2 regions of the Allobosea vaviloviae genome follow, and region 1 is predicted to be linked to the other one. Evidence: riboswitches for the same ligand, from Rfam matches in the RefSeq annotation. Region 1 holds a riboswitch; the other holds the start of a gene.
What was found. A riboswitch is a leader RNA that binds a small molecule or an ion and turns the genes downstream of it on or off. The one in region 1 is predicted to bind thiamine pyrophosphate.
Positions count from the first base shown of each region.

Region 2: linked by a shared signal. The riboswitch ahead of thiC (phosphomethylpyrimidine synthase ThiC) and the one ahead of thiO (glycine oxidase ThiO) in region 1 are both predicted to bind thiamine pyrophosphate.

Region 1 covers NZ_CP017147.1:5,122,957-5,126,630, forward strand. Annotated here, with positions in the region: gene thiO (glycine oxidase ThiO) at 1-1,053, opposite strand, end outside; TPP riboswitch at 1,113-1,244, opposite strand; gene glyA (serine hydroxymethyltransferase) at 1,306-2,628, opposite strand; gene BHK69_RS23570 (LysR substrate-binding domain-containing protein) at 2,753-3,674, shown strand, end outside.
Region 2 covers NZ_CP017147.1:1,782,386-1,786,059, reverse strand. Annotated here, with positions in the region: gene BHK69_RS08325 (sensor domain-containing diguanylate cyclase) at 1-589, shown strand, start outside; TPP riboswitch at 773-877, shown strand; gene thiC (phosphomethylpyrimidine synthase ThiC) at 954-2,867, shown strand; gene BHK69_RS08315 (hydroxyethylthiazole kinase) at 2,870-3,619, shown strand.

The DNA.
Region 1 (3,674 bases):
ATGTCCCGTGGCGAGGAGCAGGCCTGGAATCCGGGTCGCGCCGAGGATCGGCGCGTCGTCCGCGCTGGTGGGGCGGAAGCCCGACCAGATCGCGGCGATCGGCAGGTCCTCGATGCCGGGCAGGATGCGCCGCGCGCCTTCGAGCAGCGCGTAGACGCCGCCGGCCGTCACGGCATCGTCGAAGCCGCACTCCTCCATGGTCGCGCCGACAATCAGCGTCCCGTCGCTCTTGGGGGCGAGATGGACCTGGTCGGTCCAGACCATGCGCGAAAGGAGCGGCCGGTCCGGCGGGCATGCCAGCGCCAGCGACTGCCCCTTGAGCGGCCGCAACGGCAGGGAAAGCCCCGTTATCTCGGTCCAGGCCCCGCCTGCAGCCACGATGATCGTAGCCTTCACCGGCCCTTGCTTCGTCGTGACGCCCACGGCGCGCCCGGCTTGCAGCCAGGGCGTTGCCGCCGAGCCTTCGAGCAGGATGCCGCCGCGTTCGATGAAGGCCTGCCGCAGGGCGGCGATCACCTTGGCCGGGTCGACTTGGTGATCTCCAGGACAATGGATGCCGGCCACGACGGAGGGCCGCAGGCCGGGCTCAAAGCCTCGGCAGGCAGCCCCGTCCAGCCACTCCGTCACAAGCCCGGCCTGCCGCTGCATCTCCTGGCGAAAGCGCAGCCGCGCCACCTCGTCGCGCGTCGTGGCGACAAGCAGGATGCCATCCCTGCGATAGTCGATATCGAGCCCGCCATCGGCCGATAATTCGGCGGCAAAGCCGGGCCAGAGGCGCTGGCTCTCCAGGGCGAGCGCGACATGCTCCTCGCCGCCGGGCTCGAATTCGGCAGCCGCCGCCAGCATCCCGGTGGCGGCGAGGCTCGCGCCTTGGCCGACCGTGCCGCGCTCGAAGAGCGCGACCCGCAGGCCGGCGCGCAGCAATCGCCAGCCGGTCATCAGGCCGATCACGCCGCCGCCGATGATGGCGACATCCGTCGAGGCCGGCGGCGCCGGAGCATCGGGCGGGCCGGCCTGCTGGCGGCGCAAACTGGTGTCGGGCGGGCCTCTCATCGCAAACTCCTCGCCGCAACGGGGGGCGAGGATATCTGCAGCCTTGCGGGCCGCCGGCTTCATGCCGGGAAATCCATCCCTCCGCCGGTATGAACCGGATCAGGTTCGAAGGATTTCCGCGCGCTTATCCGGGTTGCCCCGGTCTGCCAGCGGTGTCTCAGCCCCTTGCCGGGGATCTCCCTGGAATGACGACGACTGTGAAAGCTCGGTGGCCGATGGTCAAGCCTGCCTGGATGCAGGCAGCGCCAGCCCTCACCGCATGAAATGCAGCTCACGGAAGCGCCCGCGGAACGCCGTCACATCTTTAGCCACGACCTCCGCCGGCCGCGAACCGCTGAGGCCTTCAGCGATATAGCCTGCGAGTTCGGGCATATCGGCGGGCGTCATGCCGAAGCGCACGATCTCGGGCGTGCCGAGCCTGAGCCCGTTGACGTCGCCCGCCACCTCCGGCAGGGGCAGGCCGATGCCGCAGCTCAGGATGTTGATGGCACGCAGCGTCTTGGCGGCCGCCTGGCCGCCGCCATAGCTGTGAGCCTCGATCGCGAATTGATGCGAGGTCGTCAGGCCGCGATCGCGCGCGAAGACCGGCACCTGCCGCTCGACCAGCGCCTCGCCCAGCGCCTTGGCCGTCTCAGCCATCATCTGCGCGTAAGCACGGCCATGCGCCTTCCAGTCGAGCAAGGTGATCGCCAGCGAGGCCGATTTCGCCGCATCGAAATTCGCGGTCAGACCGGGATAGGCGACAGCGTCGAGCCGCTTGGCGATCTCGGCGTCATTGGTGACGATCAGACCCGAAGGCGGCCCGCCCAGGCTCTTATAGGTGCTCATCGTCATCAGATGAGCGCCCTCCTCCAGCGGCTGCTGCCAGCCATGGCCGGCGATCATGCCCGACATATGCGCCGCGTCGAACAGCACGATCGCGCCGATTTCGTCGGCAATCGCGCGGATCTCGCGGATCGGATGGGCGAAGAGGTTGAGGCTGCCGCCGATCGAGATCAGCTTGGGCTTCAATCGCAAGGCATCCTCACGCAGGCGCGCAAGGTCGACGGTGTAGTTCACCGGGTCGACTGGGGCGGGATGGGTAACGATGCCGTAAAGCCCTGCGGCGCCGGCGCCGTGATGCGTGACATGGCCGCCGATCGCGCCCGGCGGCGCGATGATGCAGTCGCCGGGCTTGGCCGCGACCATGAACGCATAGAGATTGGCAATGGCGCCCGAGGGCACGCGGATCTCGGCATATTTCGCGCCAAAGACCTCGGCGGCGAGTTCGGCGGCGATGATCTCGATCTTTTCGATCGCCTCCAGCCCCATCTCGTATTTGTCGCCGGGATAGCCGAGCGAGGGCCGGGCGCCGAGCCCCGCCGCAAGCACGGCCTCGGCCTTGGGGTTCATCACATTGGTCGCGGGGTTGAGGTTGATGCAGTCGCGCTCATGGATGTTGCGGTTCTCGACCGTCAGCGCCGCGATCCGCGCCTCGACCGCGTCGAGCGACTGGCCGGCCGTCTCGGCGGCGATGCCGAGCACGTAATCCTCGCTCGCTTGCGGAACCCAGTCGCGCCTGCCCAGAGCCGTCATCGATCGATCCTCCTCGCGATAATTCCGCATGATGCGAAGGATATGACCGGTTTGCGCGGCGCGGCGCAAACGAGTAATCCTCGCTCGCAGGCAGAGAAAATCTCAGCCTAAGAGAGGACCCGTCATGCCCGTTAAGCCGCCGCGCCCGCGCCTGCCCTCCCTCAACGCCTTGCGGGCCTTCGAGGCGGCGGCGCGCTGCGAGAGCTTCGTCAAGGCAGCCGAAGAGCTCGGCGTCACGGCCGGCGCGGTGACGCAGCAGATCCGGCAGTTGGAGGCATGGCTCGGCTTCCCGCTGTTTCGCCGCCTCGCCCAGCGGGTGGAACTTACGGAGGGCGCGCGCAACGCCCTGCCCAAGCTGACGCGCGGCTTCGATACGCTGGGACAAGCCGTGCAGGACTTACGCGCAGGGCAGGACTTGAACGCCGGGCATGAAGGCCGCGCACTGACCATCGCCGCCCTGCCCTGCATCGCCCAGCTCTGGCTCTCGCCGCGCCTGGCCGCGCTGCAGGCGGCGTTTCCCGGACTGCAGATCTCGGTCTCCGCGATGGAGCAACCGCCGGATCCACGCCGCGAGCCGCATGATCTGGCGCTGTTTTATCTCGGCCCCGAGGCGCGCCCCGTCGATGCGCTGACGTTGGGTCCGGACGCGATCCTGCCGGTCTGCGCGCCGGCACTGGCGCGCACGCTCACAAGCGTCAATGATCTGGCGCGCGCGACCTTGCTGCATGACGCTGTCTGGCGGGATGATTGGCGGCGCTGGCTCGCCTTCACGGGGTGCATCGGGACGATCGACCCGGCCCGCGGCCCTTCCTTCTCGCTCTACAGCCTGGCGCTCGACGCCGCGCTCTCGGGCTCCGGTGTGCTGATGGGCCGGATGAGCCTGATTGCGCCGCATCTGCGCGACGGCAGGCTTGCCGCCCCCTTCATGGACGCGATGCCGACCGGAGACGCGCTGACGCTCGTCCTGAACTCACAAGCAAGCGCGCATGCCAGCCGGCGCGAGATCGCGCGCAGCCTGCTCGATCACGTCGCATTCGGACGGCTTG
Region 2 (3,674 bases), 3.0 Mb from region 1:
CGATATGACCGAGCACAAGGATCTCGAAGACAAACTCGCGGCGCTGGCGACCTTGGACGGGCTGACGGGGCTCGCCAATCGCCGATGTTTCGACGAGCGGCTGGAGCAGGAATGGGCGCGGGCCTCGCGAGAGGGCACCGCCCTTTCCGTGCTGATGATCGATATCGACCATTTCAAGAAGTTCAACGATCGTTACGGACATCCGGCTGGAGATGGCTGCCTGCGTGCTGTGGCCGCCGTGCTGGCCGCGCAAACACGACGCCCGGGCGACCTGGCCTCGCGCTATGGCGGGGAAGAGTTCGCACTCCTCTTGCCCGGTACGGATGCCGAAGGCTGCGAGGTGGTCGGCATGAGATTCTGCGATGCGCTTCGCGACATCCAGATTCCGCACGGGTCGAACCCTCCGTCCGGGCTCGTCACGGCGAGCCTTGGCGGCGCGACTGTCTGGCCGAACTCCAATGCAACGACAGACTGCGCCTCGTTGGTTGGAGCAGCGGATCGGGCGCTTTATTCCGCCAAGGACGGCGGGCGCGATCGCATGGTCATGTCGGGACGAGTGCTGCCCTGGCCGCGCGCCAGGAGCGCCTGACCCGCAACAGAGCGCATCACCGGAATGCGTCGCTTCCGAAGATAGCTCCGCGCGATCCGTCGCAGCCGTCGTCGCGCCGAAGCGCCGCCGCAATCAACGAGGCGCTGAACACATGGCAATGACGTCATGCGAGCCGGGCGCTGTTTGCCGGTTGCGCACCGACGTCATCGCGCCTAACTTCCCAGCCGTTCCGAGGGGTGCTCGCAAGAGCTGAGATGGCCGTAAAGGCCGAACCCATCGAACCTGATCCGGGTCATACCGGCGGAGGGACTGGAACGCGGCTTGCGCATAATCGCGGCCGCAGACAGCGCTAGACCGCTTCGACGCCGGATCTCCTGAACCTTGGACCAAGGAGGAGATCCCCATGAACGTTCACACCAAGACTGCCAAAAACAGCGTCAGGGCCGCGCCCAAGTTTGGTGCACCGACCGGCGTCACCACCGGCCCGATCATCGGCTCGCGCAAGATCTATGTCGCGCCACCGGAAGACCCGACCATGCGGGTGCCCTTCCGCGAGGTGCAGCTTTCGACCGACGCGGAACCACCGGTGCGCATCTACGACCCGTCAGGGCCCTTCACCGAGACCGACGCCAGGATCGATCTGAACCAGGGCCTGCCGCAGCCACGCCGCGCCTGGCTCGACGCGCGCGGTTTCGACAGCATTCCTGGCCGCGAAGTCACCGCCGCCGACAATGGCAACATCTCGCCCGAGAACCTGGTGCCCGCCTGCCCGGCTGAGCGCCCGGTGCTGACGGCCAAGCCCGGCCAGATGGCGACGCAGTACGAGTTCGCCAGGGCCGGCATCATCACGCCCGAGATGATCTATGTCGCGCATCGCGAGAATCTCGGCCGCGCCGCGATGCTGGAAGGCGCGAAAGAGCGCCATGCCGATGGCGAGAGCTTTGGCGCAAGCGTGCCGGAATTCGTCACACCCGAATTCGTGCGCAGCGAGATCGCGCGCGGGCGAGCGATCATTCCCGCCAACATCAACCACCCGGAACTCGAGCCGATGGCGATCGGCCGGAACTTCCTGGTCAAGATCAACGCCAATATCGGTAATTCCGCCGTCACCTCCGGTGCGGCCGAGGAGGTCGAGAAGCTGGTCTGGGCGATCCGCTGGGGCGCGGACACGGTCATGGACCTGTCGACCGGGCGCAACATCCACAACATCCGCTCCTGGATCCTGCGCAACTCGCCGGTCCCGATCGGCACCGTGCCGATCTACCAGGCGCTGGAGAAGGTCGGCGGCGATCCGGTCAAGCTCGACTGGGAGGTGTTCAAGGACACGCTGATCGAGCAAGCCGAGCAGGGCGTCGACTACTTCACCATCCATGCCGGCGTCAGGCTGCCCTATGTGCCGCTGACGGCTTCCAGGGTGACCGGCATCGTCTCGCGCGGCGGCTCGATCATGGCGCGCTGGTGCCTGGCGCATCACAAGGAAAGCTTCCTCTACGAGCGTTTCGACGAGATCTGCGAGATCATGCGGCGCTATGACGTCTCGTTCTCGCTCGGCGACGGATTGCGTCCAGGCTCGATCGCCGACGCCAATGACCGTGCCCAGTTCGCCGAGCTGGAGACGCTGGGCGAGCTCACCAAACTCGCCTGGGACAAGGGCTGCCAGGTGATGATCGAGGGCCCCGGCCATGTGCCGATGCACAAGATCAAGGAGAATATGGACAAGCAGTTGCGCGAATGCGGCGAGGCGCCCTTCTACACGCTGGGACCGCTGACGACCGACATCGCGCCGGGCTACGACCACATCACCTCGGGGATAGGCGCTGCGATGATCGGCTGGTTCGGCTGCGCCATGCTCTGCTATGTCACGCCCAAGGAGCATCTCGGCCTGCCCAACCGCGACGACGTCAAGACCGGCGTCATCGCCTACCGGATCGCGGCCCATGCCGCCGATCTCGCCAAGGGCCATCCGGCGGCCAGGCTCCGCGACGATGCGGTCAGCCGCGCACGCTTCGACTTCCGCTGGGAAGACCAGTTCAACCTGGCGCTCGACCCCGACACCGCCCGCGCCTATCACGACGAAACCTTGCCGAAGGACGCGCACAAGGTCGCGCATTTCTGTTCGATGTGCGGGCCAAAGTTCTGCTCGATGAAGATCACGCAGGATCTGCGCGCCGAGGTCCTCGCCATGGGCGAGAACGAGCGCATTGCACTTGACCAGGCGGCGGCACAGATCGAAACGGAAAGGCATGCGGGCATGGCCGCGAAATCCCAGGAATTTCTTTCGAAGGGCGGCAATCTCTACCTGCCGGCAGCGGAATGAGCATGACCACGGACATCACCCATCTCGATGCCGCCCGCGTCGCCGCCGTGCTGGCGCGCGTGGCGGCGCAGCGGCCGCGGGTGCAATGCCTGACCAACACGGTGGCGCAGAACATCACGGCCAACATGCTGCTCGCCTTCGGGGCGATTCCCTCGATGGCGATCCATGTCGACGAGGTTGCGGCGATGGCCGACGGCGCGGGCGCGATCCTGATCAATATCGGCACAATCAACGCCGAGAGCGAGCTCGCCATTCCCAAGCTTCTGGAGGTGGCGCGCGACCAGGCCAAGCCGCTGGTCTTCGACCCCGTCTTCGTCGAGCTCTCGCCCCTGCGCCAGCATGTGGCGCGCGAGGTGCTGCGCTTGCGCAACATCGTCGTGCGCGGCAACGCGACCGAGATGGCGGCGCTCGAAGACACGCTCCAAGCCGCGCGCGGACATGATCTGACGCTGGTCACGACCGGCAAGATCGACCGCATCGAAGGCCCGCGCGGCGCGTTCTCGGTCGCGCATGGCCATCCCCTGATGACGAAGGTCACCGGCGTCGGCTGTGCGGCCGGCGCCCTGATCGCGGCAGCTTGCGCGGTCGAGAGCAACCCGGCCCTGGCAGCGGCCGCCGCATTGACCGCCTACGGCATCGCCGGCGAGATCGCCGCCGAACGCAGCAATGGCCCCGGCAGCTTCGCTGTCGCGCTGATCGACGCGCTGGCGGGCATCGACGAGGCCACGCTGCGGGCGCGCATGTCCGCTTGAAGACGAAACATCGTCATTGCGCGCGTAGCGAAGCAATCCAGAGCATCGGCCCGAA